Regions from separate parts of the Mesorhizobium sp. M0016 genome, predicted to be linked through region 2. Evidence: predicted binding sites of a transcription regulator. Region 2 holds the regulator's gene; each other region holds the start of a gene.
The links. The regulator LexA, encoded in region 2, represses DNA repair genes until DNA is damaged. The targets are predictions, from matches to a motif close to TGTTCNNNNTGTGTTCNG.
Positions count from the first base shown of each region.

Region 1: the regulator LexA is predicted to act here: its motif matches at 5,304-5,321, upstream of parE (DNA topoisomerase IV subunit B).
Region 3: the regulator LexA is predicted to act here: its motif matches at 3,905-3,922, upstream of NKJ88_RS02845 (putative DNA modification/repair radical SAM protein).
Region 4: the regulator LexA is predicted to act here: its motif matches at 2,979-2,996, upstream of NKJ88_RS04480 (YifB family Mg chelatase-like AAA ATPase).

Region 1 covers NZ_JAMYVM010000006.1:165,155-173,065, reverse strand. The annotation lists gene NKJ88_RS11625 (DUF2336 domain-containing protein) at 1-1,002, shown strand, start outside; gene NKJ88_RS11620 (FUSC family protein) at 1,007-3,076, opposite strand; gene parE (DNA topoisomerase IV subunit B) at 3,179-5,233, opposite strand; gene cpaB (Flp pilus assembly protein CpaB) at 5,491-6,396, shown strand; gene NKJ88_RS11605 (type II and III secretion system protein family protein) at 6,475-7,875, shown strand; gene NKJ88_RS11600 (hypothetical protein) at 7,880-7,911, shown strand, end outside.
Region 2 covers NZ_JAMYVM010000007.1:57,229-65,139, forward strand. The annotation lists gene NKJ88_RS12705 (ComEC/Rec2 family competence protein) at 1-1,744, shown strand, start outside; gene lexA (transcriptional repressor LexA) at 1,738-2,520, opposite strand; gene NKJ88_RS12715 (GntR family transcriptional regulator) at 2,725-3,489, opposite strand; gene kynU (kynureninase) at 3,658-4,902, shown strand; gene kynA (tryptophan 2,3-dioxygenase) at 5,009-5,845, opposite strand; gene NKJ88_RS12730 (AMP-binding protein) at 5,842-7,467, opposite strand; gene NKJ88_RS12735 (hormone-sensitive lipase) at 7,634-7,911, shown strand, end outside.
Region 3 covers NZ_JAMYVM010000002.1:8,063-15,973, forward strand. The annotation lists gene NKJ88_RS02835 (glycerate kinase type-2 family protein) at 1-1,057, shown strand, start outside; gene NKJ88_RS02840 (UdgX family uracil-DNA binding protein) at 1,196-2,665, opposite strand; gene NKJ88_RS02845 (putative DNA modification/repair radical SAM protein) at 2,668-3,903, opposite strand; gene NKJ88_RS02850 (glutamine synthetase family protein) at 4,135-5,520, opposite strand; gene NKJ88_RS02855 (aspartate aminotransferase family protein) at 5,556-6,938, opposite strand; gene NKJ88_RS02860 (hypothetical protein) at 7,094-7,546, shown strand; gene NKJ88_RS02865 (WD40 repeat domain-containing protein) at 7,548-7,911, opposite strand, start outside.
Region 4 covers NZ_JAMYVM010000002.1:333,569-341,479, reverse strand. The annotation lists gene NKJ88_RS04485 (malate synthase G) at 1-1,145, shown strand, start outside; gene NKJ88_RS04480 (YifB family Mg chelatase-like AAA ATPase) at 1,351-2,883, opposite strand; gene NKJ88_RS04475 (glycosyltransferase) at 3,129-4,193, opposite strand; gene NKJ88_RS04470 (glycosyltransferase family 2 protein) at 4,378-5,451, shown strand; gene gshB (glutathione synthase) at 5,544-6,497, opposite strand; gene NKJ88_RS04460 (GtrA family protein) at 6,633-7,007, opposite strand; gene NKJ88_RS04455 (glycosyltransferase) at 7,012-7,911, opposite strand, start outside.

The DNA.
Region 1 (7,911 bases), on a different contig from region 2:
GCGGCCGAAGCGGCGCTGACGCTGCTGCTCGACGACGCCTCGTCGAAGGTGCGGCTGGCTATGGCCGAAGCGCTGTCGATGAGCCATCACGCGCCGCTGCAGATCATCAGCGCGCTTGCCTCCGATCAGCCGGAAGTGGCAGCCCTGGTGCTGGCGCGCTCCCCGCTGCTGACGGACGCCGACCTGATCGACCGCGTCGCGGCCGGGCACAAGGCGACGCAAAAACTGATCGCCGACCGGCCGGTCGTTTCGATGGCGGTTGCCGCGGCGATCGCCGAGATCGGCGAACCGGAAGCGTGTGCGGCGCTGCTCGCCAATGACGGCGCCGATATCGCGTCGCTCAGCTTCCGCCGCATGGCCGAGCGGCATGGCCATATCGCTCATTTGCGCGAGGCAATGGTCACGGATGTGCGGCTGCCGGCCGACTGCCGGCACATGCTACTGGTCAAGCTCGGCGAAACGCTGAAGGCTTCGCCGCTGGTGATGGCGCTGATGGGGGCGGCCAGAGCCGAGCGCGTCACGCGCGATGCTTGCGTCAAGGCTTCGGTGCGGCTGGTCGAAGGCACGCGCGCGGAGGAACATGCGGCACTCATCGAACATCTGCGCCTGCGCGGCGACCTGACCGCAAGTTTCATCATCCGCACCATTGCCCACGGCAAGGTCGACTTTTTCGGCTCGGCCCTGGTCGCGCTCAGCCAGCAGTCGGAGCAGCGGGTGCGGGCCTTGCTCGCCGGCGGCCAGGACCTTGCGTTGCAGGCGCTGTTCCGCAGCGCCGGCCTTGCCGCTTCCACCCATGCCATCATCCTGCGCGCGCTCAAGATCTGGCGCGAAGTCGCCAACGGCAAGCGCCTCGCCGGCGTGCAGGAAGTCAGCTGGCTGATGCTGAAGGACCTCGGCGGTCCGGCCACCGAGGGCGATCTCGCCGGCCTGGTCAAGTCGATCCACCTCGACGCGCTGCGGGAAAACGCGCGCGGGCATGCGCTGGCGATAGCCGCGGCCTGACGCCCTAGCCACGGTCCCTGGTGAAGAAATCCGGGAAATCCTCGATCGCGGCGGCGATGATGCGCAGCGAGGCTGCGATCTGCAGCGTGTCGGCACTACCGCTGCGCTCTGAGAGGCCGGCTGCATATTGCCGGGCCACAGTGATGGTCGCCGTCTGTGGATCGCCGGTTGCGCGAAAGAGCAGTTCACGCGCGAGGCCGCGCAGGAAATTGGCGATCGAGAGCGCGGTGTCGGTAGGAGTGGACGGCCTCTGCTGCGCGGCGCGCAGGCGCAGGATTTCGAGGCCGACGGTAACGGCGGCGACCCCGCCGCCCAGGATCGCATCGCCTTTCCTGCCGGCATTCTGCAAGAGCGGCATCAGCTGGTTGATGCGGTCATAGGCCAGGCTCTCGAAGGCCGAACGCCGCGGTACCCGCTCGTGCAGACACAGCCGCGCCAGATCCTCGCGCATGGCGCGCACGATGCGGTTGGCCGCGCGCCATGGATCGACCGGCAGCACCACGATGAAGACGCCGATGGCCAGCAGGATGCCGACCAGCACCGACGCCGAGCCGGCGAAGAACGGGCCTGGGGCATAGGTCATCGCCTGATGCGGGCTGAGGAAGGCGAGGAAATTGATTGCAAACGCCGTCGCCACGCCGACGGTGCGTGGATTGGCCATGCCCAGCGCCGTCGGTACCAGGATCGGCACGACAAACAGCGTGAACCAGCCGAAGCCGGGCAGGGCAGGCAGCGCGACCTGGCCGACAAGGAAGGCAAAGGGCAAAGCCAGCAGCGTTCCCTTGAAGAAGCCCCAGGACACCCGCACCGGGTCAGGCCGCGCGGCGAAAAGACTGGAGACGACGGCAACGAGGATGACGGTGCCGGCCGCATCGGACCATTTCGTCGTCAGCCAGAAGGCGGCGACCGCCAACGTGGCAAGGGCGGCGCGTATGGCATTGCGCGAAGCCCCGGGATAATCGCGGTGCACCACCAGCGCAGGCGGCTGCCTGTTGCTCCGGATAGGGCGCGTCACCGGTGCGCGCAGGGCGTCGAGGCCGCGCAGCACCTGCTTGAAGGCTTCGGCGAAATCGGCGGCGATGGTGAGGCGCGTGATGGTGCCGACCCTGTCGTCGCCCTGATCGGTCGAGGCGTCGGGCATTTGCCGGGCCTTGCCGGCAATCGCGTCGAGCCGCGTCACCCAGGGCGACGTGTCCTCCAGCGCCTCGGGCGTGGCTGCCAGTTCGCTGACCAGCGACTGCAGTTCCGAGCGCACCGGAATGAGCGCTGCGTTTTTCGGCGCGGCGTGAGAATGCAGCGCGCGTGCCGCCGACAGCGCCGACAGAAGCTGACCGATGGTGAGGCGGACCGGATGGGCGCGGGTGGCGAAGCTCGGGGCTTCGAGCCGGGCATAGGTGCGCATCTCGGCCAGCATCTGGGCGTCCGTGATCAGCTTGCCGTGCAGGCCGGCCAGTCTCGCCGGGTCGCCGCCGGAAAAAGCGCCGCCCGCATAGGTTGCAAGGTCGAGGATGCTGCGCTTCAGCCTGGAGATGATGGCGTCAGCGGCCAGCTTGGGCAGGATCAGCCGGCTGGTCAGGCCGGCGCAGACGATGCCGAGCACGATCTCGGCGCAGCGCGCGACAGCGAGATCGACGATCACATGCGGCTGGCCGAAAGCCGGCAGCCCAATGATCATCGCGGTATAGCCGGCAAGTGCGGCGCCATAGGCTTCCGGATTGCGCAGCAGCGACGAAACCAGCGTGCACAGCCCAATCCAGACGGACAGCGCCGTGACCAGCAGCCAGGGATTGGTGCCGAAAACCGAGGTGATGCCGATCGCCGCAAGTCCACCGGCCAGCGTGCCGAGCAGCCGGTAAAAACCTTTCGCCAGCACCATGCCGGCGACCGGCTGGGCGACGATGAAGACCGTCATCATCGCCCATTGCGGGTGGTCGAGTTTTAGCGCGTAAGCAGCGAGAAGCGCGATCAGACCGGCCGAAACCGTGCGCAGGGCGAAAATCCAATCCGAGCGCGTCGGCTGCGTCAGGCCCGCCAAACTGGTTTCGAAGTAGCTCTTCAGCCGCGCCCAGATCATAAGCTGGTCTCCGTATCGGAAGCGCAGGCTAGAGCAGTTCCAGGAAAAGTGTGAAACGGTTTTCCGCCCGGAACTGCGTCAAAACGAAGAGTTGGCCAGCGCTCAGATATCCAGCACTTCCGTCGCGGCGAATTCGGCGCGTTCCTGGATGAAGCGGAAGCGGGCTTCCGGCTTGGTGCCCATCAGCGCGTCGACAGCATCCTTGGTCGCCGCCACGGCGTCGATGACATCGACCCGGAGCAGCGTGCGCTTCCTCGGGTCCATGGTGGTTTCCTTGAGCTGCGCGGCCATCATTTCGCCCAAGCCCTTGAAACGGCCGATCTCGACTTTGGCGCGGCCGGTGAATTCGGTGCGCAACAGCTCGTCCTTGTGCGCATCGTCCCTGGCATAGGCAACCTTGCCGCCTTGCCGGATCGAATAGAGCGGCGGCACCGCCAGATAGAGATGGCCGCCATTCACCAGGTTCGGCATTTCCTGGTAGAAGAAGGTGATCAGCAGCGAGGCTATGTGAGCGCCGTCGACGTCGGCGTCGGTCATGATGATCACGCGGTCGTAGCGCAAATCCTCGTCGCGGTATTTCGAGCGCGTGCCGCAACCGAGCGCCTGAATCAGGTCCGAAATCTGCTGGTTGGCGGCTAGCTTGTCGTTGCCGGCGCTGGCGACGTTGAGGATTTTTCCGCGCAGCGGCAGCACCGCCTGGCTGGCGCGGTCGCGCGCCTGCTTGGCCGAGCCGCCGGCCGAGTCGCCTTCGACGATGAACAGTTCGGCGCCCGCGGCGGCATTCTGCGTGCAGTCGGCGAGCTTGCCGGGAAGGCGCAGCTTGCGCACCGCGCTCTTGCGCGACACTTCCTTTTCCTGGCGCCGGCGCACCCGCTCGTCGGCGCGCGCAATCACCCATTCCAGCAGCTTGGAGGCTTCCTGCGGATTGTCGGCCAGCCAGTGGTCGAAGGGATCGCGGATGGCGGTCTCGACAATGCGAATGGCTTCGATCGTTGCCAGCCTGTCCTTGGTCTGGCCGACGAATTCCGGCTCGCGAATAAACACCGACAGCATGCCTGCCGCCGAGATCATCACGTCTTCGGAGGTGACGATCGAGGCGCGCTTGTTGCCGACCAGGTCGGCATAGGCCCGAAGCCCGCGCGTCAGCACATTGCGAAAGCCGGCCTCATGCGTGCCGCCTTCGCCGGTCGGGATTGTGTTGCAGTAGGAGTTGACGAAGCCGTCACCGCCGAACCAGGTCACCGCCCATTCCAGCGAACCGTGGCCGCCCTGCTTCTCGCTCTTGCCGGCGAAGATTTCGCGGGTCACCTGGAAATCATCGCCGAGCGATGCCTTGAGATAGTCCTTCAAGCCGCCGGGGAAATGGAACTCCGCCTTGGCCGGCGTCTGGTCCTTTTCCTTGATCAGCGATGGGTCGCAGCTCCAGCGGATCTCGACGCCGCCGAACAGATAGGCTTTCGAGCGGGTCATGCGATAGAGCCGCGCCGGCTCGAAGGCGGCGCCCTTGCCGAAAATCTGCTCGTCGGGATGGAAGCGGATTTTGGTGCCGCGCCGGTTGTGCACTTCGCCGAGCTGCTCCAGCCCGCTCACCGGAACGCCGCGCGAGAACCTTTGGCGGTAAAGCTGGCGACCGCGCGCGACCTCGACTTCGAGATGGTCCGACAGCGCATTGACGACCGAGACGCCGACACCGTGCAGACCGCCGGAGGTCTCATAGACCTTGCTATCGAACTTGCCGCCCGAATGCAGCGTCGTCATGATGACTTCGAGCGCCGGTTTCTTGAATTTCGGATGCGGATCGACCGGAATGCCGCGGCCATTGTCGGTGACGGTCAGAAATCCGTCGGCCGACAGCTCGACATCGATGAAGGTGGCATGGCCGGCGACCGCCTCGTCCATCGAATTATCGATGACCTCGGCAAACAGATGGTGCATCGCCTTGTCGTCGGTGCCGCCAATATACATGCCGGGACGGCGCCGCACCGGCTCCAGCCCCTCCAGCACCTCGATGTCGGCGGCGCTATAGCCCTCGCTGCCGTCCTTGGTCGCGGCAGGACGCTTCGTGGCCTGCACCAGCGGGTCGGCCGGGCGCGAAGGTGTCCGAGCCGGTTGGGGCTGCTTTTCCAGATTGCCGAAAAGATCGTTGTTGTCGTCCATGCCTGCCATAGAATCCGGTGCCGCGAATCACCCGTCGATACTGCCACGCTTTTCGGCGCCAAGCGACGGAAGTTCCTGTTACGTTCGGGGATTAAACCCTTCTTATCCTAAAACCTTTCGATAACCAAGCCGGCGGAAATAGGTCCGTGCGGAGCGGGCGCGATTCCTGAATCTTTAACAAAGCGGCCTAGCGTCGCCTCAACAAAACAAAAGACCACGAATGTCAGGGGTTGGTTGTGAGGGGCAAGGCCATAACGATGATTGGCATCGCTGCCGTCTTCGGCGCGATTTCAATCTTTGCCGCGGATTTCTGGGTGAAAAGCCAGGCCAAGGCCGATGCCGAAGAGAAAACGGCGTCGATCCCGGCGCCCGCCGTCCCCAAGGTCGTCTTCAAGACCATCGTGGTGGCCAACGCGCCGCTGCGTTACGGCATGGAGCTTGACCGGGCGCAGCTCAGCGAAATCCCATGGTCCGAGGATTCGGTGCCGCAGGGCGCGTTCACCACAGTCAATGCATTGCTCGCCGAAGGCAGCCGCGTGGTATTGTCGCCGATCGAGATCAACGAGCCGGTGCTGATCAGCAAATTGTCGGGGCCGAACGGCCGCGCGACGCTGTCCAACATGATGACGCCCGGCATGCGGGCGGTGACAATCCGCACCGACGAGATCGCCGGTGTCGGCGGCTTCGTCATGCCGGGCGACCGGGTCGACGTGGTGCTGACACGCGATGCGGGCGAAATCCAGGAAGTGGCCAAGAACGCGCAGGGCGCTGCCGGATCGACCGTTACCTCCGAGATCGTCGTCTCCGACGCTAAGGTGCTGACCGTGGGGCAGGGCGCCGACGAGCGCCAGACCGCACCGCAGATCGCCAATTCCGTCACCATCGAGGTGACGACCGAAGGCGCGCAGAAAGTGGCGCTTGCCCGCACCGTCGGCACCTTGTCGCTGTCGCTCCGCTCGGCCGCAGACGGAGGGGCCGCCAAGGACGGCGTCACCACCATCTCGTCCTTCGGCGGATCGGTCGCCTTCGGCGTCCAGGCCGCTGCCGGCGCGCTGTTCACTGCCGCGACCAAGGAGCCTGAGAAGCCGAAATTCAAGACGATCATCGTGACGCGCGGCACGCAGGTCGAAGAATACCAGGTTCCTGCGCGGGACCAGCAATAACTGCCGGTGGGGACCGGGCGAGGGACGGGACAGATGTCGGGACTTCATGCATTTCAGACGACGAAAGGACTGCGCCCAATGCGGGCGCTCGCGATAGCGGCTTGCCTCACCGCGGCCGCAATGCTCGGCCTCAGCGCGCCAGCCAAGGCCGACAACGATATCGTCCATGTCTCGTCGACAACGAATGCGTCGATCAAGGTGGCCAAGGGCAAGCCGAAGACGGTCATGACCAATGCCGCCTTCTATCAGATCGTCATCGGCGATCCGGAGATCGCCAACGTCAATCCGCTGACCGACAAATCCTTCTATGTGCTGGGCAACAATCTCGGCACCACCGGCATCGCGCTGTTCGACGAGAACAAGCAGTTGGTCGGCACCGTCGACATCGAGGTGACGCTGGACACCGACCAGCTGGCCAGCACCATTCGCGCCAGCGTGCCGGACGCCAAGATCAAGGTCGGCTCGGCCAATGGCCGCGTCGTGCTGTCGGGCGAGGCCGATGACGCGGTCGCCGCCGAGAAGGCAAGCAAGATCGCCAGCCGCTTCTCCGGCAATGAAGAAGTGATCAATTCGGTCAACATCTCGTCCTCGCAGCAGGTTCAGCTCAACGTCCGCTTCGTCGAGATCAATCGCCAGGCCGGACAGGATCTCGGCGCCAAATACAGCGCCAATTTCGCTTACGGCATTGGCGGGCGCGACGTCACCCTCGATCCTGGCACGGTGCCGGGAGCCGGCAATGGCGAGATCATCGGCCGGCTGCTGTCCAACGGCCTGTCGATCGACGTCGCCATCAAGGCGCTGGAGGAACGTGGTCTCGCCAGGCGGCTGGCCGAGCCGAACCTGATCGCACGCTCGGGCCAGACGGCAAGCTTCCTCGCCGGCGGCGAGTTCCCGATCCCGGTCTCCGAGGACAATGGCAAGATTTCCGTCAGCTACAAGAAATACGGCGTCAGCCTCGACTTCACGCCGACGGTTCTCAAGGACGGGCTGGTGAGCCTCGACATCGCGCCGGAAGTGTCCTCGATCGACGCTTCGGCCTCCTACAATATCGGCAATATCTCGGTCCCGGGCTTTATCGTGCGCCGCGCCAAAACATCCGTCGACCTGAAGAATGGCCAGAGCTTCATGATCGCCGGCCTGCTGCAGTCACAGAACGACATTACCACATCGCGTCTACCCGGCCTCGGCAAGCTGCCGGTGCTCGGCTCGCTGTTCTCCTCCAAATCCTATCAGCGGCGCGAGACCGATCTGGTGATCATCGTCACCCCCTATCTGGTCAAGCCGGTCGATCCGTCGAAGAAGCTGCTCGAGCCGACCGACGGCACGCAGCCGGCCAGCAATGTCGACTATTTCCTCAACAACACCGAGGAAGTGAAATCGTCCGAAGCCAATCGTGCAGTGGCAATGGCCAGCGGCAGTACGCCACAGCCGGCCGCGGTCACCACCGTCGGGCATTTCCTCGACCTGCCGAAGGATTGAAGCCATGCGCGTGGAATCATGCATCGCCCTGCTGAT
Region 2 (7,911 bases):
GTTGCCGCCGACCGGTCCGGTGCGGCCGGAGAGCTACGATTTCTCCTTCGACAGCTATTTCACCGGTATCGGCGGCAGCGGCTTCTTTCTCGGCAATCCGAAAACCATTGCTACGCAGGGGCCGCCGCCGCTGACCGCGCGGCTCTCCTCGGCAATCGAGAACGCGCGCGAAAACATTGCCGACCATATCAGGGGCAAGATCGGCGGCGCCGAAGGCGAGATTGCCGCGGCGTTGATTGTCGGGGTGCGCGCCGGCATCCCGGACGAGGTCAACGAAGCGATGCGGCGCACCGGCATCTACCACATCATCTCCATCTCCGGCCTGCACATGGCGCTGGTTGCCGGCACCATCATGGCGTTGCTGCGTGGCGCCTTTGCGCTGTTTCCCGATTTCTCTTCGCGCCGCCCAGTCAAGAAATATGCAGCAGTGGCAGCACTCGTCTCCATCGCCGCCTATCTCGTCATTTCAGGCATCGTGGTCGCCGCCGAGCGCAGTTTCATCATGCTAGCGGTCATGCTGGTCGCGGTACTCTTCGATCGTGCCGCGCTCACCATGCGCAATCTGGCGATCTCCGCCATTGCCGTCATCCTGGTGTCGCCGCACGAGGTGGTCGGTCCCAGCTTCCAGATGTCGTTTGCCGCCACAGCCGCCCTTGTCGGCGCCTATGCCGGCTGGGCCGATTACCGCGCCGACAAGGTGAGAACGCCGCTGGCAAAGCGCTCCTTCGTCGGCTTCCTGTCGCGAAAATTCGCGCTGGCCATGGGCGGCCTCGCCATGACCTCGATCATCGCCGGCAGTGCAACCTTGCTGTTCGCCATCTGGCATTTTCAGCGTGTGTCGCCGCTCAGCCTGATCGCCAATCTGGCCGTGATGCCGATTGTTTCGTTGATCGTCATGCCCTTTGCCGTGCTCAGCGCACTGGCGATGCCGTTCGGCGCCGACGGGCCGTTCCTCTATGTGATGGGCAAGGGTCTGATGGCGATGATCGCTATATCGGCCTGGATTTCCGAGCGCTCGCCGGTCGACGCCGTCGGGCTGATCTCCATCCGCTCGGTGCTGTTGGTGGCAGTCGCCCTCGTCATCGCCACCATGGCCACCACCTGGCTCAGGCTGGCGGCCGTGCCTTTCGCGCTGGCCGGCCTGTTGACGGTGCCGCAGGTGCTTACGCCCGACGTGCTCATATCCGAGGACGCACATTTGGTGGCCATGCCGATCGGTGGCGGCGAACTCGCCCTCAACCGCGAACGCTCCAACGAATTCACCACGGACAATTGGAAACGGGCGCTGCGGGCCGAAACCATTGTCCCGCCCGAGATTTTCGAGGCAACAGATACGCGGTTCGATCTCGATCCGCTCGATCTGCCGCCCGGCTCGCCCTTCTATTGCACCGGCGATCTCTGTATCGCTCGACACCCTTCCGGAGCCATTGTAGCTCTTGCGAAAGACCGCAAGACGGCGCGGCCGGCCTGTGCCTTCGCGAGCCTGATCGTCATCGATGACGCCACCGCCTACAATCCGTGCCGCGACCCGCTGGTCCTGGTCGTGACGAAGAAACAGCTGGCCCGCGACGGCAGCGCCGCCGTCTTCTTCGATCCGCAATCGGCAGCGGCAGCGCCAACCATCCGGTTCGCCGTCGACAAGCCGTATCGCCCCTGGCACGAGCAACGCCGCTTCTCCCGCGACGCGCGCGGCCTGCCGCCTTACAACCAGCGTGAAAAGTACAAACCCAAGCCGGCTCAGTAGCGCCGGATCAATCCGACAAGCTTGCCCTGCACCTTCACCCTGTCCGGTCCAAAAATGCGGGTCTCGTAGGCCGGGTTGGCGGCTTCCAGGGCGATCGAGGCGCCCTTGCGGCGGAAGCGTTTCAGGGTCGCTTCCTCATCGTCGACCAACGCCACCACGATCTCGCCGGGGCTGGCTGTGTCGGCATTGCGGATGATGACCGTGTCGCCATCGAAAATGCCGGCCTCGATCATCGAATCGCCCTTGACCTCGAGCGCGTAGTGTTCACCGCCCATGATCATGTCGGGCGGCACCGAGATCGAATGGGTCTGATGCTGGATGGCGTCGATCGGCACGCCGGCGGCGATGCGTCCCATCACCGGGATTGAAATCGAGGAAACGGCATCGTCATTGCCGGCAGACATCGAACGCGACGGCGAGCCCGGCCTGATCTGGCGGCCGAGACCGCCTTGGCCCATCCCGCCTTGTCCCTGGCCGCCTTGCCCTTGGCCGGCTTGACCAAGACTGCCCTGAATGACGCTCGGCGAAAACTTCCTCGCCGCGTTGAGGCCTGGTGCGATCGAGTCGGGTAGCCGCAGCACTTCCAGCGCGCGCGCCCGGTTCGGCAGCCGGCGAATGAAACCGCGCTCCTCAAGCGCTGTGATCAGTCGGTGGATGCCGGACTTGGAGGCGAGGTCGAGCGCTTCCTTCATCTCGTCGAAGGACGGCGGGATTCCGCTCTCCTTCAGGCGTTCATGGATGAACATCAGAAGCTCATGTTGTTTGCGCGTCAGCATCGCGGCCCCCAAGGGTTCTGAAACCAGAATCAGAAAAAACAAACCCAGAACAAACACTATCTGTTCCAGTTGTGTTCCGCAACCTTTTAAAGTTTAATGAATGTGTTGACGTTTTGTTCAGCGTAACGTTCGGCGCTGCGAGCGCCGCCTGCGCCCAGTTGCCAGCAACGGGGTGAAACGAAGACAAGTGGCCTGCGTCGTCGGCTACGATCGCCGCTTCCTTTTCGGACGGGGCTGCGCAGCATCCGCGCCGGGTTCGCTCTGGGCATAGACCCGCAGCGTGTAGCCGATGTGAGCGGTCATCAGAGTTTTCGCACGTTCGACGTCGCGATCGAGGGCCGCTTCCATCAGGGCGGTATGGTGTTCGATCGCCACGGCGTCGCGCAGGGCCGCCACGGCCTTCCGGTGCCCATCCGTGCGGCCGGCGGCGGCGCGCAGCGTCGGGGCCAGACCCAGAAAGCGGTGATGGCGATGCAATTGGTCGGAAATCGTTGCATTGAAGCGCAGCAGCCAGCTGGATGTCGCGGCACTGAGCAGCGCCGCATGGAAGGCCTCGTGTTTTTCGTACCACGCGTCGACCGCATCATCCGATGGATCGTCGAGAACAGACCCGCACCGTGAGAGACGATAGTGGGCGGCAACGACCGCGTCTTCCCACTCGCGGTCGCCCTTCTCGACCGATTCCACCAGCAGGGGCAGTTCGACCACCAGCCGCGCACGCGCCAAATCCTCGAGCTCCGCCCGAGAGACGGGAGCGACCGCAAACCCGCGGTTGCTGATGGCGGTCACAAGCCGTTCCGCCTCCAGCCGCGACAGCGCCTCGCGCAACGGCGTCCAGCCGATGCCGTAGGTGTTGCGCAGCGTGCTCAGCTTCAACGGCGCGGCAGGCGCCAGCCGGGTCGCAAGAATATCGCGCCTGAGCAGGCGATAGGCCACTTCCGTCTTCGAGGTCTGCTCGTCATCCAGCATCGTGATCCATCAGACATAAACGCTCGGCTGAGTATTATATATCAAAGCCTTTCAATGGGTGAATTATATATAATGTTTGACAGCTCAAGGGCGACCACTCAAGATCGCCGGCATGTTTGGGCGGGCAGGCTCCGCCGCGCGCGTTTGTCCATGGAGGGGCGCCGGATCATGATGACACCCGATCTCGCTGCAATCGAAGCAATGGATGCCGCCGATCCGCTGCGCTCCATGCGTGGACGCTTTGTCTTACCGCAAGGCGTGATTTATCTCGACGGCAATTCGCTGGGTGCCGCGTCACCAGCCGTCTTCAGCGAATTGCAACAGGCCGCCACGCAGGAATGGGCGCACGACCTCATTCGCGCCTGGAACACGGCTGGCTGGTTCAACATGCCGGTGGAACTGGGAGATCAGCTCGGACGACTGATCGGCGCGGCTGACGGGCAGACGGTGGTCTGCGACACAACCTCGATCAACATCTACAAGCTGCTGCACGCCGCGCTCGGCATGCGGCCGAATCGGTCGGTCATCGTTGCCGAGGGCGACAGTTTCCCGACCGACCTCTACATGGCCGAAGGCGTCGCCTCGACCCGGCCGGGAACGCGGCTGCGGCTGGAGGGCGTCGACGCGGCCGCAATCGAGGACCTGATCGACGACAGCGTTGCCGTCATCCTGGTCAACCACGTCAACTACAAATCCGGCCAGTTGCGCGACATGGCGGCGCTGACGCGCAAGGCACATGACGCCGGCGCGCTGATCATCTGGGATCTCTGCCACACCGCCGGCGCCTTGCCGGTCGAACTCGACCGTGCCAATGCCGATTTCGCTGTCGGCTGCACCTACAAATACCTCAATGGCGGCCCGGGCTCGCCGGCCTTCATCTACGCGGCCGAGCGCCACCATGGTGATATCAGCCAGCCGCTCAGCGGCTGGTGGGGCCATGCGCGGCCGTTTGCCTTCGAGCAGGGCTTTGCCGTCGGCAGCGGCATTCGCCGCTTCCTGTGCGGAACGCAGCCGGTGCTGTCGATGCGGGCGCTCAAGGGCGCGCTCGATATCTGGAACGACGTCGATATGGCGGCGGTGCGCAGAAAAAGCATCGCGCTGACCGACCTGTTTATCCAGCTCGTCGAAGCCAGATGCGGCGCCTACGGGCTTGAACTGGAAAGTCCTCGCGACGGCAGCCAGCGCGGCAGCCAGGTGTCGTTCCTCCATCCGCATGGCTATCAGGTGATGCGCGCGCTGATCGAGCGCGGCGTGATCGGCGATTTCCGGGCGCCGTCGACCATCCGTTTCGGCTTCACGCCGCTCTATGTCGGATATGGCGATGTCTGGCAGGCGGTCGAAGTCCTGGAGGATATTCTGCGCACCGGCGCCTGGCAGGACGCCCGCTTCGCGGTGAAGACCGCGGTCACCTGAGGAACTAGAGCAATTTCAGGAAAAGTGTGAAGCGGTTTTCCGTCCGCAATTGCGTCAAATCAAAGAGCTAGAGCATTTCGCCGTTTACGTTAAACGGTGAAATGCTCTAGAGCCGGGTGCGGACCGTCCAGAGCTCCGGAAACAGCACAACCTCCAGCATCTTCTTCAGATAGGAGGCGCCTGAGGTGCCGCCCGTGCCGCGCTTCAAGCCGATGATGCGCTCGACCGTGGTGACGTGGTTGAAGCGCCAGCGGCGGAAGTAATCCTCGAAGTCGACCAGCTTCTCGGCCAGTTCGTAGAGCATCCAGTAGCGCTGCGGGTCGCGGTAGACGGTTTGCCAGGCAGCCAGCACGTCTTCGTTCTCGACGCGCGTCTCGCGCCAGTCCGTGCGCCCGGCATCGGCGCCGATGTCGAAGCCATTGCGCGCCAAAAGCAGAAGCGCCTCGTCGTACAGCGACGGCGTGGCCAGGATCGCTTCCAGCCTGTCCGTAAGATCGGGCCGGTGCTTGTGCGGCCCGAGCATGGCTAGGTTGCGGTTGCCGGCCATGAACTCGATAGCGCGGTACTGCCACGACTGGAAGCCCGAGGATTGGCCGAGCGCGTCGCGAAACTCGGTGTATTCGCTTGGCGTCATCGTGCGCAGCACGTCCCAGGCATTGTTGAGCTGCTCGAAGATGCGCGCGACGCGAGACAGCATCTTGAAGCTCGGTTCGAGGCGGTCGGCGCGGATAGAGCGGATCGCGGCGCCGATCTCGTGCAAAGCGAGCTTCATCCACAATTCCGATGTCTGATGCTGGATGATGAACAGCATCTCGTCATGGGCCGAAGACAGCGGCGCCTGCGCATCGAGCACCTTGTCCAGCTGCAGATAGTCGCTGTAGGACATCCGCTCCTTGAACGACATCTGCGCGCCATCGGACGCCGGATCGTGCGGCTTAATCAATTGCTCTTCTCCGCGCGCAACCGGAAGCGCTGGATCTTGCCGGTCTGGGTTTTGGGCAAGGCGTCGATGAACTTCACCGAACGCGGATATTTGTAGGGCGCGATCGTTGCCTTGACGTGGTCCTGCAGGCGTTTGACGGTCAATGCGTCCGGCGAAACACCTTGCACAAGCACGATATGCGCCTCGACGATCTGGCCGCGTTCACCGTCCTCGGCGCCGGTCACCGCGCATTCGGCGACGTCGGGATGCGAGAGCAGCGCCGCTTCGACCTCGGGGCCGGCGATGTTGTAGCCGGCGCTGACGATCATGTCGTCGGAACGCGCGGCGAAGTGGAAGAAGCCATCCTCGTCCTGCGTGAACGTATCGCCGGTGAGATTCCAGCCATCGCGGACATAGTCCTTTTGCCTGGCATCGGCCATGTAGCGGCAGCCGGTCGGGCCGCGCACCGCCAGCCGGCCAGTAGAGCCGCGCGGCAGCTCCCGCATCTCGTCATCGACGATGCGTGCCTGATAGCCGCCGACGGGTTTGCCGGTGGAGGCCGGCTTCATGTCGTCGAAGCGGTTGGAGATGAAGATATGCAGCATCTCGGTGGCGCCGATCCCATCGAGGATCGGCTTGCCGGTCTTCTCAGTCCATTCCTCGAAGACAGGCGCCGGCAGCGTCTCGCCCGCCGAAACCGCGACGCGCAGCGAGGACAGGTCAGCGCCTTGATCCATGGCCTTGAGCATGGCCCGATAGGCGGTTGGAGCGGTGAAGGAAATGGTCGCTTTGTAGGTCTCGATGATGTGGATCATGTTGGGTGGCGTCGCCTGTTCCAGCAGCGTCGCCGCGGCGCCGAAACGCAGCGGGAAGATGGCGAGCCCGCCAAGACCGAAGGTAAAGGCAAGGGGCGGGGAGCCCACGAAGATGTCGTCGGGCGTCACCTCCAGGATTTCGCGGGCATAGGCGTCGGCGACGATCAGCAGGTCGCGGTGGAAATGCATCGTCGCCTTCGGCACGCCGGTGGTGCCGGAGGTGAAGCCGAGCAGGGCGACATCGTCGCGGCCGGTGTCGACGGCAGTGAAGGTGACCGGCTTGTCGAGGGCGGCGCGGTCGAGTTCCGCGTCATGGTTGGCCGTGCCGTCGAAGCCAATGACCTGCTTGAGATACGCACTGCCCTTGGCGCAGGCGGTCATCTCGTCCATCAGCCTTGTATCGCAAAGCGCAACCGTGATTTCCGCCTTGTCGACGATCTTGGCGAGTTCGCCGGCGCGCAGCATCGGCATGGTGTTGACGACCACCGCGCCAACCTTGGTGGCGGCCAGCCAACAGGCGACCATGGCCGGGTTGTTGGCCGAGCGGATCAGCACCCGGTTGCCCGGCTTGACGCCATAATTCTCGACCAGGGCATGGGCGAGCCTGTTGGTCCAGTCGGACAGTTCCTTGTAGGTGCGGCGGCGGCCATTGCCGATCAGCGCGGTGTGGTCGCCGAACCCTTTTTCGACCAGCCTGTCGGTCAATTCGACGCCGGCATTTATGTGGTCGGGATAGTCGAAGCCGTCGAGCAAAAACTCCGGCCATTGCTCCGGCGGCGGCAGGTTGTCGCGCGTGAATGTGTCGATATGCGCTGATGGCCCAAGCATTTTCGGCTGCCCCTGTCTGCCTCGCGCCCATGGCTGAACAAGGCGCAGGATCGCACCAGTCGAAATTTGTTTCAAGCCTAAAATGTTTTTAGGTCGCAGCATTGACGCCGCCCTGTTCGGCGGCCATTCCTGTCGACTGAACTGAAGCCATCCGGGAGGGATGCAGATGCTCCAACATCGTGTTGCCGATTGGGACAATGCCTACGCCAACGGCGACAACATTGCCGGCAGCAATCGCTGGCCGGCCGCGTGGGACACACCGGCACAGGCTTTTCGCGACACAATGTCGGCGTCCGGTCGGGCCAAGCTCGACATCGCCTATGGCGACAGCCCGCGCAACAGGCTCGATCTGTTCCTTCCCGATGTCATGCCCAAAGGGCTCGTCGTCTTCATCCATGGCGGTTACTGGAAGGCGTTCGACAACAAGCCATGGTCGCATCTGGC
Region 3 (7,911 bases), on a different contig from region 2:
CAAATGCGAGCGCATCGAAATCATCGAGGCGGCACATCCGGTGCCGGACGCTGCCGGTCTTGAGGCGTCGCGGCGCCTGCTCGAAAAGGTGCAAAGGCTGACTGCGGACGACCTGGTAGTGGCGCTGATATCGGGCGGAGGATCGGCGCTGCTGCCGTCGCCTGCCGCTGGCCTGACGCTCGCCGACGAAATCGCCGTCAACGAGGCGCTGCTCGCCTCCGGCGCGCCGATCGCGGCCATGAACACCATCCGCAAGCATGTCTCAACCATCAAGGGCGGCCGGCTGGCAGCTGCCGCCTGGCCGGCCAAACTGGTATCACTGGTTGTCTGTGACATTCCCGGCGACAACCCGGCCCTGGTGGCCTCCGGCCCGACCGTGCCCGACTCCGGCAACCGCGCCGATGCGCTGGCCTCGATAGCGGCCTATGGCATGAAGCTGCCCGACGCCGTCATGGCGCACATCAACTCGCCAGAGGCCGATGCGCCAGATACGGATGACCAGCGCTTTTCACGCAATGAAGTGCACCTGATCGCCTCGGCTGGCGTATCGCTGGAAGCGGCAGCCGCTGAGGCAAAACGGCAAAGCATCGAAGCCGTCATCCTCTCCGATTCCATCGAGGGCGAGGCGCGCGAGGTCGGTGGCGTGCATGCAGCCATTGCGCGCGAAGTGGCGACGCGCAACCGGCCGTTCCAAAAGCCGGTGCTGATCCTGTCCGGCGGCGAGACGACCGTGACTTTGCGGGCCCCTGTTGACGGAAAAAGGGGCAAGGGCGGCCGCAACTCCGAATTCCTGCTCGCCTTTGCCATCGGCATCAGCGGCGCGGAAGGTATTCATGCACTGGCCGCCGATACCGACGGCATCGATGGCTCGGAAGACAATGCCGGCGCCTTTGCCGATGGCTCGACCGTCTCGCGCATGCGTGCCGCCGGCATCGACGCCAAGGCGATGCTGGCCGGCAACAATGCCTGGACGGCGTTCAACGCGATCGGCGATCTGTTCGTGCCGGGGCCGACGGGTACGAATGTGAATGATCTGAGGGCAATCCTGATCAGTTAATTCGGCCGTGGCGGCCGAAGTTTCCAACGTTGGATTCACGACCGTGAAGCCACTCAGCTTCGTCATCCCTGGGCGAAGCAGGAGCGAAGCTCCTTGTTCCGCCCGCGGATGACGATGTCGCTGAGGCTTTCGCTCATCTCACGACCCCATCAGCCGCTTCACCTCTTTCATATCCTTTAGGAACCGCTCGCGCTCAGCCTCCTTGTCCGTCGGCTCGTGAATGCGCAGGATAAAGGACGGGTGGATGGTGATGAACACGCGCAAGCCATCCTCGCGTTCGATCAACTGGCCGCGCATTTTCGTCACGGCAATGGCCTTGCCCAGCAGCGACAACGCCGCCGTTGCCCCAAGCGCCACGGCGAGGTCCGGCTTGATCAGCTCAAGCTCCCGGCCGATCCACCAGCGGCAGGCCTGGACTTCGCCGGTATTTGGCTTCGAGTGGATGCGGCGCTTGCCGCGCGGCTCGAACTTGAAGTGCTTGACGGCGTTGGTGACGTAGACTTTTTGCCGGTCGACGCCTGCGTCATCGAGAATTGCATCGAACACTTTGCCCGCTGGCCCGACAAAAGGTTTGCCGGCGAGATCTTCCTGATCGCCAGGTTGTTCGCCGACGAAGACCACTTTGGCGTCATCCGGCCCCTCGCCGAACACGGTCTGTGTCGCGTCGCGCCAGAGCGGGCAGCGACGACAACCCTTTGCAGCCTCGCGCAAATCGGAAATCGTCTTGGCATCGTCTTCATCCGGCGCCTCGGCCGGCTCGGGCTTCGGCCAATGTCTTGCCTGCAGCTTGGCGTGGTGCGGCGCCGGCGTCGTCGGTTGTCTGGCAATCATGGCTATAGCGGCCTCGTCCGCTCCTGCGATCAGATCTGGAATGAGCGAGGCCTCGGGAAGGTTCCGCCAATATTTCTTCGGCATCTCCTTCTGCATCGCCTTCACCTTGAGCCGCGCCGGGTTGAAGATGTTCTGGAAATAGGTCAGCCACAACGCCTCGGTGTCGTCCTGATCGGGTGCATCGCCCTTGGCCGCACCCGGGCCGATCGCCAGCCTTTCGCCATTCCAGTCGGCGGAGGCATAGGGCGTCAGGACGGTCCAGCGCATGCCGGTGAACCGCCGGACGAAGAAATCCGCGTTGCGCTCGACAATGAAATGCTCCGGCTCGAACCAGGCGACGTAGCGCTCGTCCTCGCCGTAGCCGATCTTCCGGAAGCGTACGAAGGCATGCATCTTATGGCTGTCGCGCCGCACCGCCTTTTCCATGGCTTCGAGCCGCCTGGTGTCGGGATCGGATGCGATCGCCAGCAGTTTCGGCTCGGTGCGCAGGCGACAAAGCATCCAGTAGAGAAAGGCAAACCGGCCGGGGTCGGAGTGGCAGAAGGCGGTTTCGGCATGGGCGATGAACTCGCGCGGGACGGTAAGCTGCGCGCCCTCTGGCACCGCCGGCAAGGCATCTCGAGGATCATTGGCGTCGGACCCGACACCCCAACTAATATCCTCAGGCCGGACCTCATTCAGCGTCAGACGCCGTGCCGCATCGCGCCAACCGGCGAAATCGGTCTGGCTCGCTAGCCGGACAGTGTATCGGGCAAGGTCGAGCTGGGCCGGCTGCATGGTCAAAACAGCGACAGTTGTTCGCAGGACTTTACGATCGTATCGCGCAGGCCTGTCTTGTCGGTGAGTCCGCCCGGCGACCAGCCTTCGGCGATGATGAAGGGCCTCAGCTTGGCGATCGAATGGCAGATCCGTCCGACATCTTCCAGCCGCATACGTCGGTGGCGGCGGGTTTCAAGGATCTTCGCCACCACCTTGGTGCCCAGACCCGGAACCCGCAGCAGCGCTTCCCGATCGGCGCGGTTGATGTCGACGGGAAACCTCGCCCGATTGCGCAAAGCCCAGGCGAGCTTGGGGTCAATGGCGAGATCGAGCATGCCGTCGCTGCTGCCGGCGAGGATTTCCGGCTGCGAAAAGCCGTAGAAGCGCATCAGCCAGTCGGCCTGATAGAGCCGGTGCTCGCGCATCAGCGGCGGTTTCTGGAGCGGCAGCGACGATGACGAATCCGGGATCGGGCTGAAGGCGGAGTAATAGACGCGCCGCAGATGGTAGCTGCCATAGAGCCGCGCACTGGAGTGCAAGATACCGTCGTCGGATGTCTTGTCGGCGCCGACGATCATCTGCGTCGACTGACCTCCGGGCGCAAAGCGTTCGCGCTTCTTGGTCCGCAACGTCGGCTCGGCCTTTTCCTCCATCTTCCGGCGCAGGTTCGCCATGGAAAGCCGGATCGTTTGCGGCTTCTTCTCCGGCGCCAGTTTCTTCACGCCCTCATCGGTCGGCAGTTCGACATTGATAGACAGCCGGTCGGCGTAGAGCCCGGCCTGCTCGACCAGTTCGGCCGAGCTTTCCGGAATGGTCTTCAGATGAATATAGCCGGAGAATTTTTCGTCCAGCCGCAGCCGCCGCGCCACCTCCACCATCTCGGCCATGGTCTCGTCCGGGGAGCGGATGACTCCTGAGGACAGGAAGAGGCCCTCGATGTAGTTGCGCCGATAAAAGTCCATGGTCAGCTTCACCACCTCGTCGATGCTAAAGCGGGCGCGGCGCACATTCGATGACGAGCGGTTCATGCAGTAGCTGCAATCGTAAATGCAGAAATTGGTGAGCAGGATTTTCAGGAGCGAAATGCAGCGGCCATCCGGCGCGTAGGAATGGCAGATGCCCATGCCTTCTGTGGAGCCGATACCGCCGGATTGGAGCGAATCCTTCTTCGCCGAGCCGGACGAAGCACAGGAGGCGTCGTATTTGGCGGCGTCAGACAGGATTGCCAGCTTTTCACGGACGGTGGGCGCGCTCATCCGTTCATGATATGTTCTTGAAGGCTGCAGCGCCACCTCATTTGATGCAGGCGGCGAAAAAGTGATCGCCGCCCGCCGTCAGGGCAATCAGAGACCGTTTCGAAATTCGCTCTGGCGAGTCATATGGTGGTGGTTTCGAGAACCGAAGCGCAGCGGACATTTGGTCCGTGAGCATCGGAAGCGCAGAAACCACCATCGATGGCCGCCGGAGTAGAATTTCGAAACGGTCTCTCAGACCTCGTGCAGGTAGAGGTGGTAGTCCAGCTCGCTCACCGTACGCGCGACGCGCAGATACTCCGACTGCTTGATCGCCACGAAGGTGCGATGCAGATCCTCGCCAAGCGCCTCTTTCAGGAAGCTCGAGGCCCGCGCCGCCTCGATCGCGGCGCGCCAGTCGACCGGCATGGTCGTGCGCGTGACAGCGGCTTCATAGCCATTCCCAGTGGTTTCAGGGCCGGGGTCGAGGCCTTCGTCCAGACCCTTGATGATGCCGGCCAGCACCGTTGCCGCGATCAGGTAGGGATTGGCGTCGACGCCCGACGGCCGGTGCTCGATGCGCCGGTTCTTGGCGTCGCCGGCCGGCACGCGCAGCGCCACCGAACGGTTGTTGACGCCCCAGGTCGGCGCCACCGGCGCATAGGACTGCGAGACGAAGCGCCGCCAGGAATTGGCGTGCGGCGCAAACACCAGCATCGATTCGGCCATGGTCTGGATCAGCCCGCCGAGCCCCTGCAGCAGCGGCAGCGACCAGCTTTCGCCGCCGGCTTCGGCAAAAACGTTGCGGCCGTTCTTGTCCTGCAGCGAAACATGGAAATGCATGCCGGAGCCGGCATATTTTTCGATCGGCTTGGCCATGAAGCAGGCGGTAACACCATGGCGGCGCGCCTGCGCCCGCACCAGCCGCTTCAACATGACGAGGTCGTCGGCCGCCCGCATGACATCCTTGCGGTAATTCAGCGTCAGCTCGTACTGGCCGGGCGCGTATTCCGAAATCACCGTTTCGGCCGGAATGCCTTGCGCCTTAGCCGCGGCATAGATGTCGGAAAACAACGGCTCCATGCCGTGCAGATGGTCGACGGAATAGACTTCCGTCTTGGCCGAGCGGCGGCCGTCGAGCACGGCGTCCGCCGGTTTTACCTTGCCGTCGGCGTCACGCTCATTGGCAAGCAGGAAAAATTCGAGTTCGAAGGCGCCGGCGGGATAGAGGCCCTTGGCCGCCAAGATGTCGACCTGCCTGGCCAGCGCCAGCCGTGGGTCCGACGACATAGGCTGTCCCTCGAGATGGTACATCGCCATCAGCAACTGGCCGCGCGGCGGGTTCGTGCCGTAAAGCGGCACCAGCGTGCCGGGGATCGGCCATGCCCTGAGATCGCCGTCTCCAGTCGTCCAGATCAGCCCGGTTTCGTGCACATCCTCGCCGGTGATGTCGAGGCCGAGGATCGAGATCGGCATGTGGCGGCCGCCCTCGAAGATGCTTTTCAGCTCATGCCGGCGCACGATCTTGCCGCGGCCGACCCCGTTGGCGTCGGTCAAGACGATATCGAAGGCTTCGATTTCGGGATGGGCGTCGAGAAAGGCTTGCGCCTCGGCGGGCGTCGAGCCCGAAGGTGAAGTCATGATTAGTGTACTCGAGTTTGGCTTGGCAGCTTGTCTCATGCCGTCAGCCTTGCCGCAACCGTGGCGAAGGCGGTGATCAGCCGGTTGACCTGGGCGCCGGTGGTGGCCGGTGAGATCAGCATCATGTTGTGAAAGGGCGCGATCAGCACGCCCTGGTTGACCAGCGCGACATGGATAGCCGCCTCAAGCTCCGGCGCATGGGCAGTCTCGGCTTCGGCGCCGTTCCTGAGCGGGCCAGGGGCGCAGATGAACTCGACGCGGGCGCCGACGCGGGCGACATGCCAGGGCAGATTGTAGCGATCGATGACGCCGGTCAGCCCGGCATCGAGCCGCAGGGCGAGGCGATCCATCCGGGCATAATTCTCCTGCGTCATCACCTCTTCGAGCGTTGCGCGCATGGCTGCGAACTGCAGCGGGTTCGCCGACAGCGTCGTGCCCATGCCGGAATAGCCCGGCTCCTTGGTTCGGTTGTAGTCGGCATAGCGCGAGGCGACCTCGTCGCTCATGCCCCACACGCTTGCCGGCACGCCACCGGCGATCGGCTTGCCCAGCACGAAAAGGTCGGGCTGCAGCCCGAATTTTCTGGTGTAGCCCCCTGGGCCGGTCGAGATGGTGTGGGTCTCGTCGATCAGCAGCAGCGTTCCTGCCGCGCGCGTCAGTTTGCGCAACGCGTCGTGAAAACCCGGATCGGGCAGCACCATGCAGGAATTTGTCAGCACCGGCTCAGCAATGACGCAGGCGACATCCTTGTCCTTGAGCGCTGCTTGCAGCGCGGCGACATCGTTGAACTCGATGACCTTCGCCATCTTGGTCAGGTCGCGAAACTCACCCGCCAGCCCCGGCCGATTCACGGGCTTGCCGTCGACCATCCGGACCATCGTCTCGTCGACCGAGCCGTGATAGCAGCCGTTGAAGACCAGGATCTTTTCGCGGCCGGTGACGGCGCGGGCGACGCGCAGCGCGAAGCGGTTGGCGTCGGTGGCGGTGGTGGCGATCTGCCAGAACGGCAGACCGAAACGCTGTGTGATCAGCGGCCCGATGGCCAGCGCATCTTCCGAAGGCAGCATATAGGTCAGGCCGCGCCCGGCCTGGCGGCGGATGGCGCGCGCCACCGGCGGCGGCGAATGGCCGAACATCGAGCCGGTGTCACCGAGGCAGAAATCGTCCAGCCTGTTGCCGTCGATATCCGTGATGGCGGCGCCCTTGGCGCTTTCGACCAGGATCGGGAATGGCGTCGGCCAGTCGTTCATCCAGTGCATCGGCACACCGCCGAAGAAGCCTGGCAGGCCGTTACCGACCTTGGCCTGCGATTTCGGCCGCGCCTTGCGGAAGGTGTTCGCCTCGCTTGTCCGCAATGCAGCGATGCGGTCACGGCTGATACCGTCGATGGATGCTTTTGAACTGTTCGTGCTGTGCATGAAATCCCTCTCGGCCGGCACACTACCCAATTGGCGACGGCAACCGCAATTGGCCGTGTTGGTGCCCTGCATTGGGTCAGCAGCAAGTTCGGCAGACTTGACCTTCCGGCGCAGTCGGGCGCCAATGCGATCGGGTCTGTGGTTTGGGGAGAAAAATGCGGACGATCATCTGCGCTATTGCGCTACTCTTGTCGGCCGCTGCGGCTTCCGCATCGGGCGGCGTCTGGTGTTCCGTCGATGACAAAGCGGTGCAATTCGAGGTCGGCGCCGGGGTCACCAGAGGTATGGGCGGCCCGACCTTCAATTTTCGCGGCGATCTCGAGATACTTGGCCGGCCGGAAGGCGACAGTCTGCGCAAGACCGTCTTCGAGGATTCCGACCTCACCCAGTACTGGCTGGACGACAAGGAGTTGCGGCTGAACGTCTACCACGAGCATCAGCTCGGAGATAAATTCAACTCTGTCGAACTGACGATCCTGACCAAGACCAGTGACGAGGGCGTCTATGACGGCCGGTACACGCTTGCCGTCTACGACAACGCCGCCGACACGGAACAGGACGGCAAGCCGAAAGAATTGACCGGCAAGGTGTCGTGCGGAGCCGAATAGGTCACGCCGAGATATCGATGACGCCGCAGTCGCCGGCGGCACTGCCGAAGGCGACCCGGCGCTCTTCCTTATCCCACATCATCGCGGTGATGGCGCCCTTGCCCGGGCGGCGCAACAGCACCTCTTTGGCATCGGTAAAGCGCACCGCCATGACCATGCCGTCATCATAGCCGACGGCGACGACATCCTGGCTCGGATGGCAGGCAACCGATGTCACCATGGCGTTGCCGCGCGTGCCGAGCTCCAGCGGCGCCTTGCCCATCGGGCCGTCCTTGCCCGAAAACGGCCAGACGATCGCCGCCGGCGCGCCGGAACTCGCCAGCCATTTGCCCTTCACGCTCCACGACAGGCTTTTGACCTTGCCG
Region 4 (7,911 bases), on a different contig from region 2:
TGACCAATCCGGCCATCCTCGACCGCGATGGCAACGAGGTGCCGGAAGGCATCTTGGATGCGGCGATGACGGCGCTGATCGCGCTGCACGATGTCGGCGCCAACGGGCGTCGGATGAATTCCCGCGCGGGCTCGATGTATGTGGTGAAGCCGAAGATGCATGGGCCGGAGGAAGTCGCCTTCGCAGTCGAGATTTTCGACCGCGTCGAAGCGCTGCTCGGTATGGCGGAAAACACCATCAAGATGGGCATCATGGACGAGGAGCGGCGCACCACCGTCAACCTCAAGGAGGCGATCCGCGCCGCCAAGGAACGCGTCGTGTTCATCAACACCGGCTTCCTCGACCGCACCGGGGACGAGATCCACACCTCGATGGAAGCCGGCCCGATGATCCGCAAGGGCGACATGAAGCAGGCCGCCTGGATTTCCGCCTACGAGGCGTGGAATGTCGACGCCGGGCTCGAATGCGGGCTGGCCGGCCATGCCCAGATCGGCAAGGGCATGTGGGCGATGCCCGATCTGATGGCGGCGATGCTGGAACAGAAGATCGAGCATCCCAAGGCCGGCGCCAACACCGCCTGGGTGCCGTCGCCGACGGCGGCGACGTTGCACGCCACGCACTATCACAAGGTCGATGTCCATGCCGTCCAGGCGGCGCTCAAGAGCCGGCCGAAGGCGAAGCTCGATGATATATTGTCGGTGCCGGTGGCGGTGCGGCCGAACTGGACCCCCGACGAGATCCAGCGCGAGCTCGACAACAATGCGCAAGGCATTCTCGGCTATGTCGTGCGCTGGATCGACCAGGGCGTCGGCTGCTCGAAAGTGCCCGACATCAACGATGTCGGCCTGATGGAAGACCGCGCCACGCTGCGCATCTCCTCGCAGCACATCGCCAACTGGCTGCACCACAAGGTCTGCTCCGAAATTCAGGTGATGGATTCGCTGCGGCGCATGGCAGCGATCGTCGACCTCCAAAATGTCGGCGACCCGCTCTACCGCCCGATGGCCGCCGATTTCGACAATTCCATCGCCTTCCAGGCCGCCTGCGATCTGGTGTTCAAGGGCCGCGAGCAGCCGAATGGCTATACGGAACCGGTGCTGCACGCACGGCGGCTGGAGCTGAAGGCGAAAGAGCGGGCGAATTAGCGCCTGCGTTTCCCTCCCCCTTGAGGGGAGGGTGGCCCGAAGGGCCGGGTGGGGTCCTGCGTGAAGTGCGGCGACTCCCTTCGGACGACACTACAAGCAATGTCATTGCAGAGGCCCTTTCTCGGCTCGGCTCCAAAAAGATCGACCATTCTTCGGCGACCCCCACCCTGCCGCTTCGGGGCCACCTTCCCCTCAAGGAGGAGCGTTACGCCGCCTGCGCCACCCGCTCCGACATCATGCGGTAGGAAATCGCCTCGGCCAGGTGAATGCGGCCGACGGTTTCTCTGGCTTCGAGATCGGCCAGCGTGCGCGCCACTTTCAGCACCCGATGATAGGCGCGCGCGGAAAAGCCGAGCTTTTCGCTGGCGTCCTTCAACAGAGACAGGCCGGCGGCATCCGGCATCGCGATGTCCTCGATAACAGAAGGCGAGCAATGCGCGTTGGTGGTCGCGCTGGTCACGCCGAGCCGCTCGAACCGTTCGCGCTGGATGGTGCGGGCGCGCGCCACGCGCTGGGCGACGGCGGCACTTTTCTCCGCTCGGTCGGGCCGGATCAGGTCGGCGGCCGAGACCGCCGGTACCTCGATCCTGAGGTCGATGCGGTCGAGCAACGGGCCTGAGATGCGCGCCTGGTAATCGGTGCGGCAGCGTTCGCCGCGCAGGCAGCGATAGCCGGGCTCGCCGGCCATGCCGCAACGGCACGGGTTCATCGCCGCCACCAGCTGGATGCGCGCTGGATAGGTGACGCGGTGGTTGGCGCGCGCGATCATGCAGTCGCCGGTCTCCAGCGGCTGGCGCAGCGCATCCAAGGTCTGCGGCGTGAATTCGGGAAACTCGTCGAGGAACAGGACGCCGTTATGGGCAAGCGATACTTCGCCCGGCCGCGCCCTGATGCCGCCGCCGACCATTGCCGCCATCGAGGCCGAATGGTGCGGGGCGCGGAACGGCCGCCGGTCGGTGAGCTTGCCTTCGCCGAGCTCGCCGGCCACCGAGGCGATCATCGAGACTTCAAGAAGTTCCTTCGGTGCCAGTGGCGGCAGAATTGAGGGCAGCCTCTGCGCCAGCATCGATTTTCCCGAGCCGGGAGGCCCGACCATCAACAGATTGTGGCCGCCGGCCGCCGCCACTTCCAGCGCCCGCTTGGCGCTTTCCTGGCCCTTGATGTCGCAGAGGTCGGGCAGGTCGCGGGCCGAGACATGGATGCCGGGCTCGGGCCGCGACAGCACCTGCGTGCCGCGAAAATGATTGGCGATGGCAATCAGGCTGCGCGGCGCCAATATGTCGAAATCCTTGCCCGCCCAGGCCGCTTCCGGCCCGCAGCCGAACGGGCAGATCAGGCCTTTTCCCTCGGCATTGGCGCCGATCGCCGCCGGCAGCGCACCGGCCACCGCGGCAATGGTACCGTCGAGCGACAATTCTCCGAGCACGACATAGCTGGCCAGCATGTCGCCGGGAATGGCGCCGAGTGCTGCCATCAGGCCGAGCGCGATCGGCAGGTCGTAATGGCTCCCTTCCTTGGGCAGGTCGGCAGGCGCCAGGTTGACCGTCACCTTCTTCGACGGCATCGACAGCCCCGACGCATGCAGTGCCGCCTGCACGCGCTCGCGGCTTTCGGCCACCGCCTTGTCGGCCAGCCCAACGATCTGCATGCCGACCTTGCCCGGCGCGATCATCACCTGGACATCGACCGGCACGGCCTCGATGCCCTGGAAAGCCACCGTGCGAACCCGCGCCACCATCTTGCTCTGCCCCCGGATATCGGCTCGCCTCGGCCTTGTGGTTCAGACCGCGAGCGACGTCAGGGACAAGACAACCATAGATTTCAGGCCAAGGCAAGAACATTACAGGAACATGCGATCGTGGTTGCAGCGCGCTGTGCCGGTTGCAAAAACGGAAGATGGTTAAGCCAAATGGAACGGCTGCTCCGCCTCCTCGACCGCGTTAACAAGCGCCTAGGCCCTTCGGCAATCTGAGGGTGTTGCTTCTAAGCGGTGATGAAGGCATCGACCGAACCTGAAAGCGATCGATCGATCGCGACCTGCGGTGGAAGCCACTCCATGACAGGATATCTGAAAGGCCAAGGCAGGGCGATCCGGCGCGAAGAGCCGCTCTCCAGAAAAATCTCGTTTACAAGGTCTATGAACCGCCCGCGGTCTCGTTCGATTCGTTTCAAAGTTTGCGAACGAATGTAATCCCGGGGAATTCGTCGCTCCTTCAGCGCTAAGACAGCCTCCGCGATGGATCGAGGATCGGGTGGAACTGTAAGCGAATAGTCATCATCCAGATAAAGGTCTCGGCCGCCATGGTTCGGCGTCGTGACCACTGGAAGCCCCGCGAGAAGATATTCCGTGCTTGCGAACATTGGTCCTTCCAGGTGAGAGAGACAGATTCCCACGGCTGCACGATTTAGATGCGTGTTCACCTGAGCCGGTGCCAATCGGACAGGCTTGCCGGTGCCGTCAAACTCGTTGATAAAGACGTGATGCGGCGCGAGCTCCCTATGCCGATTTATTCGCGCTCTTTCCGACTCCGTCGTGGAGGATCCGCTTGAATCTCGATAGAAGACAAATGCGCAACGCTGGATGCCAAGCGACAAGTCATGGCGCTTCCACGGAGCCAGCTGCGCATTGTAGATTGCATCAAATTCTACAGGGACGTCATCGAGAGGCCTGAATATGTGTTCGGAGGTTGTTGACGTCTTGTTGTGCAGGACGGCGGCCTCGCCGGACTGGTTCAACAGATCAGCCTCTGCCTGAGTGTTGGATAGGAAGATTAGCGAGTGACGGGGGTTCTTGAGTCTATGCAGAACGGCATAGGTCCGGATGGTTTTGACGCTAGCACTGTTTTCGATGGACCAGGTTGGCGAGATGAGAAACCAGGCGCGGTGGCTGCGTGGACGGAAAGGCATATGACTTGCTAGTCCGAGCGGCGTACCGGACATTCCCGAATAGGATATGAACGGATCGTCCGACAGCAAACTGGCCTGAAGAGCAGGTTGCGACTTCGCGGAAGGGTGCCCTTTTCTGAGGTTGTGGCCATGACGCAGCATGGCTCTGACAATCTCGAATTTGGTAGGAGGGCGATACCCGTGCTGTAGGGTCAACATGCGGCAATTGCGATCTTGAGTGCGGAGAAAAACTCGCTTCGATAGAGAGAAATTTGGCAAAGAAACACCGCCATTTGATCGACGGAATATCTCAGGCGATCAAATCTGGTGTACGGAGAAGCGCCTCTTGAAAGAAAACATCGTCCCAAGCGGAGCTGGTTCTCACATCGCGCTACCAACCGTATCCGTTTGCGTAGGCTGTTTCAATCAAGAGGCATTCATCGACACTGCGATCCGATCCGTAGCGGCGCAGACATACACTGCGTTCGAATGCGTGGTGGTCGATGATTTTTCGACCGACGGTTCCCGCCGAAGGATTGAAGAGTGTCTGTCCCAGCTTGGCGACAGTCGTTTCCGCTTTCTGCCCCGACTGCAAAATGGCGGGCAGTTGACAGCAATGATGACCGGGCTTGACGCGACAGCCGGGCCCCTGATCTCCTTTCTTGACGGTGACGATGCTTGGCATCCTGACTTCATAGAATGCCATGTGAGAGCGCATCTCAGCCAAACCCGTATCGCGGCAATGTCGAGCTCCGATGAGGTGGTGATAGATACGGCCGGCAACCTGCTTGCGGGCGGTCATCCCGTATTCCACCTGAACGACCCGCGATCGATGCCGAAAATGAGCGGCTACCTGCATGTCGACACCGAAGCTGACCCGACATTATTATTTATTGATCGGGGTACCGTGGGTTGGTTTTGGTCAACCACATCGGGGATGATGTTTCGTCGAGCTCCGCTTGAAATCATGCGTCCATCCGATCCGGACGAAATAAGGATATGTGCCGATGGTTATATGGCTCGTGCCGCCCATATGATCGGCGGAACCGTGAGGATTGGGCGGGCTCTTGGCAGTTATCGGCTTCACGGCGGCAATGGCTGGGCGGACGGGCGCATCCTGGGTACCGGAGTTGGCCTCGGCAGGATGTCGCCTGATACTGAAATAGCGATACGGCGGGCACTGGCCAATCGTTGGTGCGAAGTGGCGCCGGGACTGGCGCATTTAATCTCCCGCCACTCAATGCGCAGGACCTTGGTCGACCTGATCGGACTGTCTGCGGCTTTTGCATTGCTGGAAAAGAACTCCGATGCGGGTTTTCTGCTGAAAGACTGGGCAACACCACAGCGAAAATTGCAGACCAGACTTATCGGTCTCCTTCCTCCGAAACTGAGGCCTCGGCGCTTCCGGGACATAGTTTGATTTGATGAGCCGCTTGCTCGGCAGTCTTACCCGATAAAGAGCATCTTTCGATGCTTCTCTGGACCCACCAAAGTCCTCCGTAGCAACGCACACTACGCGGCCAAATTCCGCCGCTTCGCCTCTACCGCGTCCCAGAACAGGCTGGCGATATCCGCGCCACCAAAGCGTTGCACTTCGCGCACGCCGGTTGGCGAGGTCACGTTGATCTCGGTCATGTAGTCGCCGATCACGTCGATGCCGACCAGGATGAAGCCGCGCTCTTTCAGCGACGGGCCGATGCGGGCGCAAATCTCGCGTTCGCGCTCCGTCAGCTCGGTCTTTTCGGCGCGGCCGCCGACATGCATGTTGGAGCGAGAATCGTGGTCGGCCGGCACGCGGTTGATGGCGCCGACCGCCTCGCCGTCGATCAGGATGATGCGCTTGTCGCCCTTGCGTACGTCCTTGAGATAGCGCTGGACGATGTAGGGCTCGCGTGACAGCTGGGCGAACATTTCGAGCAGTGAGGCGAGGTTGCGATCGTCTCCCTTGAGATGGAAGATGCCGGCGCCGCCATTGCCATAGAGCGGCTTGACGATGATGTCGCCGAATTCCTTGCGGAAGGCCGCGACCTCCTGGGGATCCTTGGTGATCAGCGTTTCGGGCATCAGATCGGGGAATTCGGTGACGAAGATCTTTTCCGGGCTGTTGCGCACCCAGGCCGGGTCGTTGACGACCAGTGTCTTCGGGTGAATGCGCTCCAGAATATGCGTGGTGGTGATGTAATTCATGTCGAAGGGCGGATCCTGGCGCAGCAGGATCACATCCATCTCCGACAGGTCGGTGCGCACCTTGTCGCCCAGCGAAAAATGATTGCCCTTCTCGTCGCGGAGCTTCATCTCCTCGATGCGGGCAAACACCTTGCCGCCCAGCATCGACAGCCGGTCCGGCGTGTAGTGGAACAGCTGGTGCCCGCGCCGCTGCGCCTCCAGCGACAGCGCAAACGACGTGTCGCCGGCGATCGAGACGGTGGAGACATGGTCCATCTGGACGGCGATCTTCAGGGTCATCTTTTGGTCTCCAGCGGGTCGAGCAAGTCCAGGAAAAGTGCGTAGCGGTTTTCCGTCCGGAATTGCGGCAAGGCAAGTCGCCGATATACGGAACTTGGCGGCTTCTGCCAATCGCGCTTGCTTGGCCCAGACCCCCTAACAGTCGAAGACCAGCCGGGAGTAACCGAGGAACGACAGCGCCATCGCTACCAGCGAGGCGATCGCAAGTGCCGCCAGCGGCGGCATTGCCGGCAGCGCGAACAGGATGGCGCAGTAGACGAGATAGTTGACGATGCTGGTGGCGATGCCGACGCCGCCATAGCGCGCACCCTCGCTAGCCACGCCGCGGCTCGACGGCGAAAAGGTCAGGTGCCGGTTGATCTGCCAGGTGACGCACAGCGCAAAGCCGATCGACAGGACACGGGCGACGAAGGGACCGAGCGGCGTCACCGCCAAGAGCAGCCAGAGCGCCGCGGCATCGGCGACGAAACCAACGCCGCCGGCCAGGACGAAGCGGACGAGCCGGCTCACGGCCTCAGGCGGCCCGGGGCGTCTTGCCCGGTTCGGCCTTCGGGATTTCACCAGTGCGTTCGCGCCGTTCGACCCGGCCCGACGGCACCGAGAGATAAAAAATGCGCTTCTGCTCGGCGCGTCCGCGCGATACCGAATCGAGGATCAATCCGGTCACCATCGCAAGCATCGAGAGCAGCAGCAGGCCGACCGACAGCACCCAGGTCGGCATGCGCGGCACGAGGCCGGTCTGGGCGAATTCGATCAGCACCGGCGTCATCAGGGCAAGGCTCGACGCCAGGAAGAAAATCGCGAAGGCGCCGAAGAAGCGCAGCGGCTGCGTTTCCTTCATCAGCATGGCGAACATCCACAGGATCCTGGCGCCGTCGCGATAGGTCGACAGCTTCGACGACGATCCCTCAGGCCGGCGGCCATAATCGAGCGCGATCTCGCTCACCGGCAGTTTGAGCTGCGAGGCATGCACCGACATTTCGGTCTCGATCTCGAAGCCGCCGGAAACCGCGGGAAAGCTCTTGACGAAACGCCTCGAGAAGACGCGGTAGCCGGAGAAGATGTCGGTGAAGTCGGCGCCGAACAGCCGCTTGTAGAGGCTGTTGAAGATGCGGTTGCCGAAGGCATGGCCGGAACGGCCGGCATCGTCGGTGACGCCGCGCCTGGTGCCAACCACCATGTCGCAGCGCTCGGTCTGCAGGATGTTGATCAGCAGCGAGGCATCTTCCGGCGCATAGGTGCCGTCGCCATCGGCCATCAGATAGATGTCCGCATCGATGTCGGCGAACATGCGCCGCACGACATTGCCCTTGCCCTGGCGCGGCTCGCGGACGACGATGGCGCCCGCTGCGCGCGCCTTGAGCGCGGTCAAATCCCTGGAATTGTTGTCATAGACATAGATCTCGGCCGATGG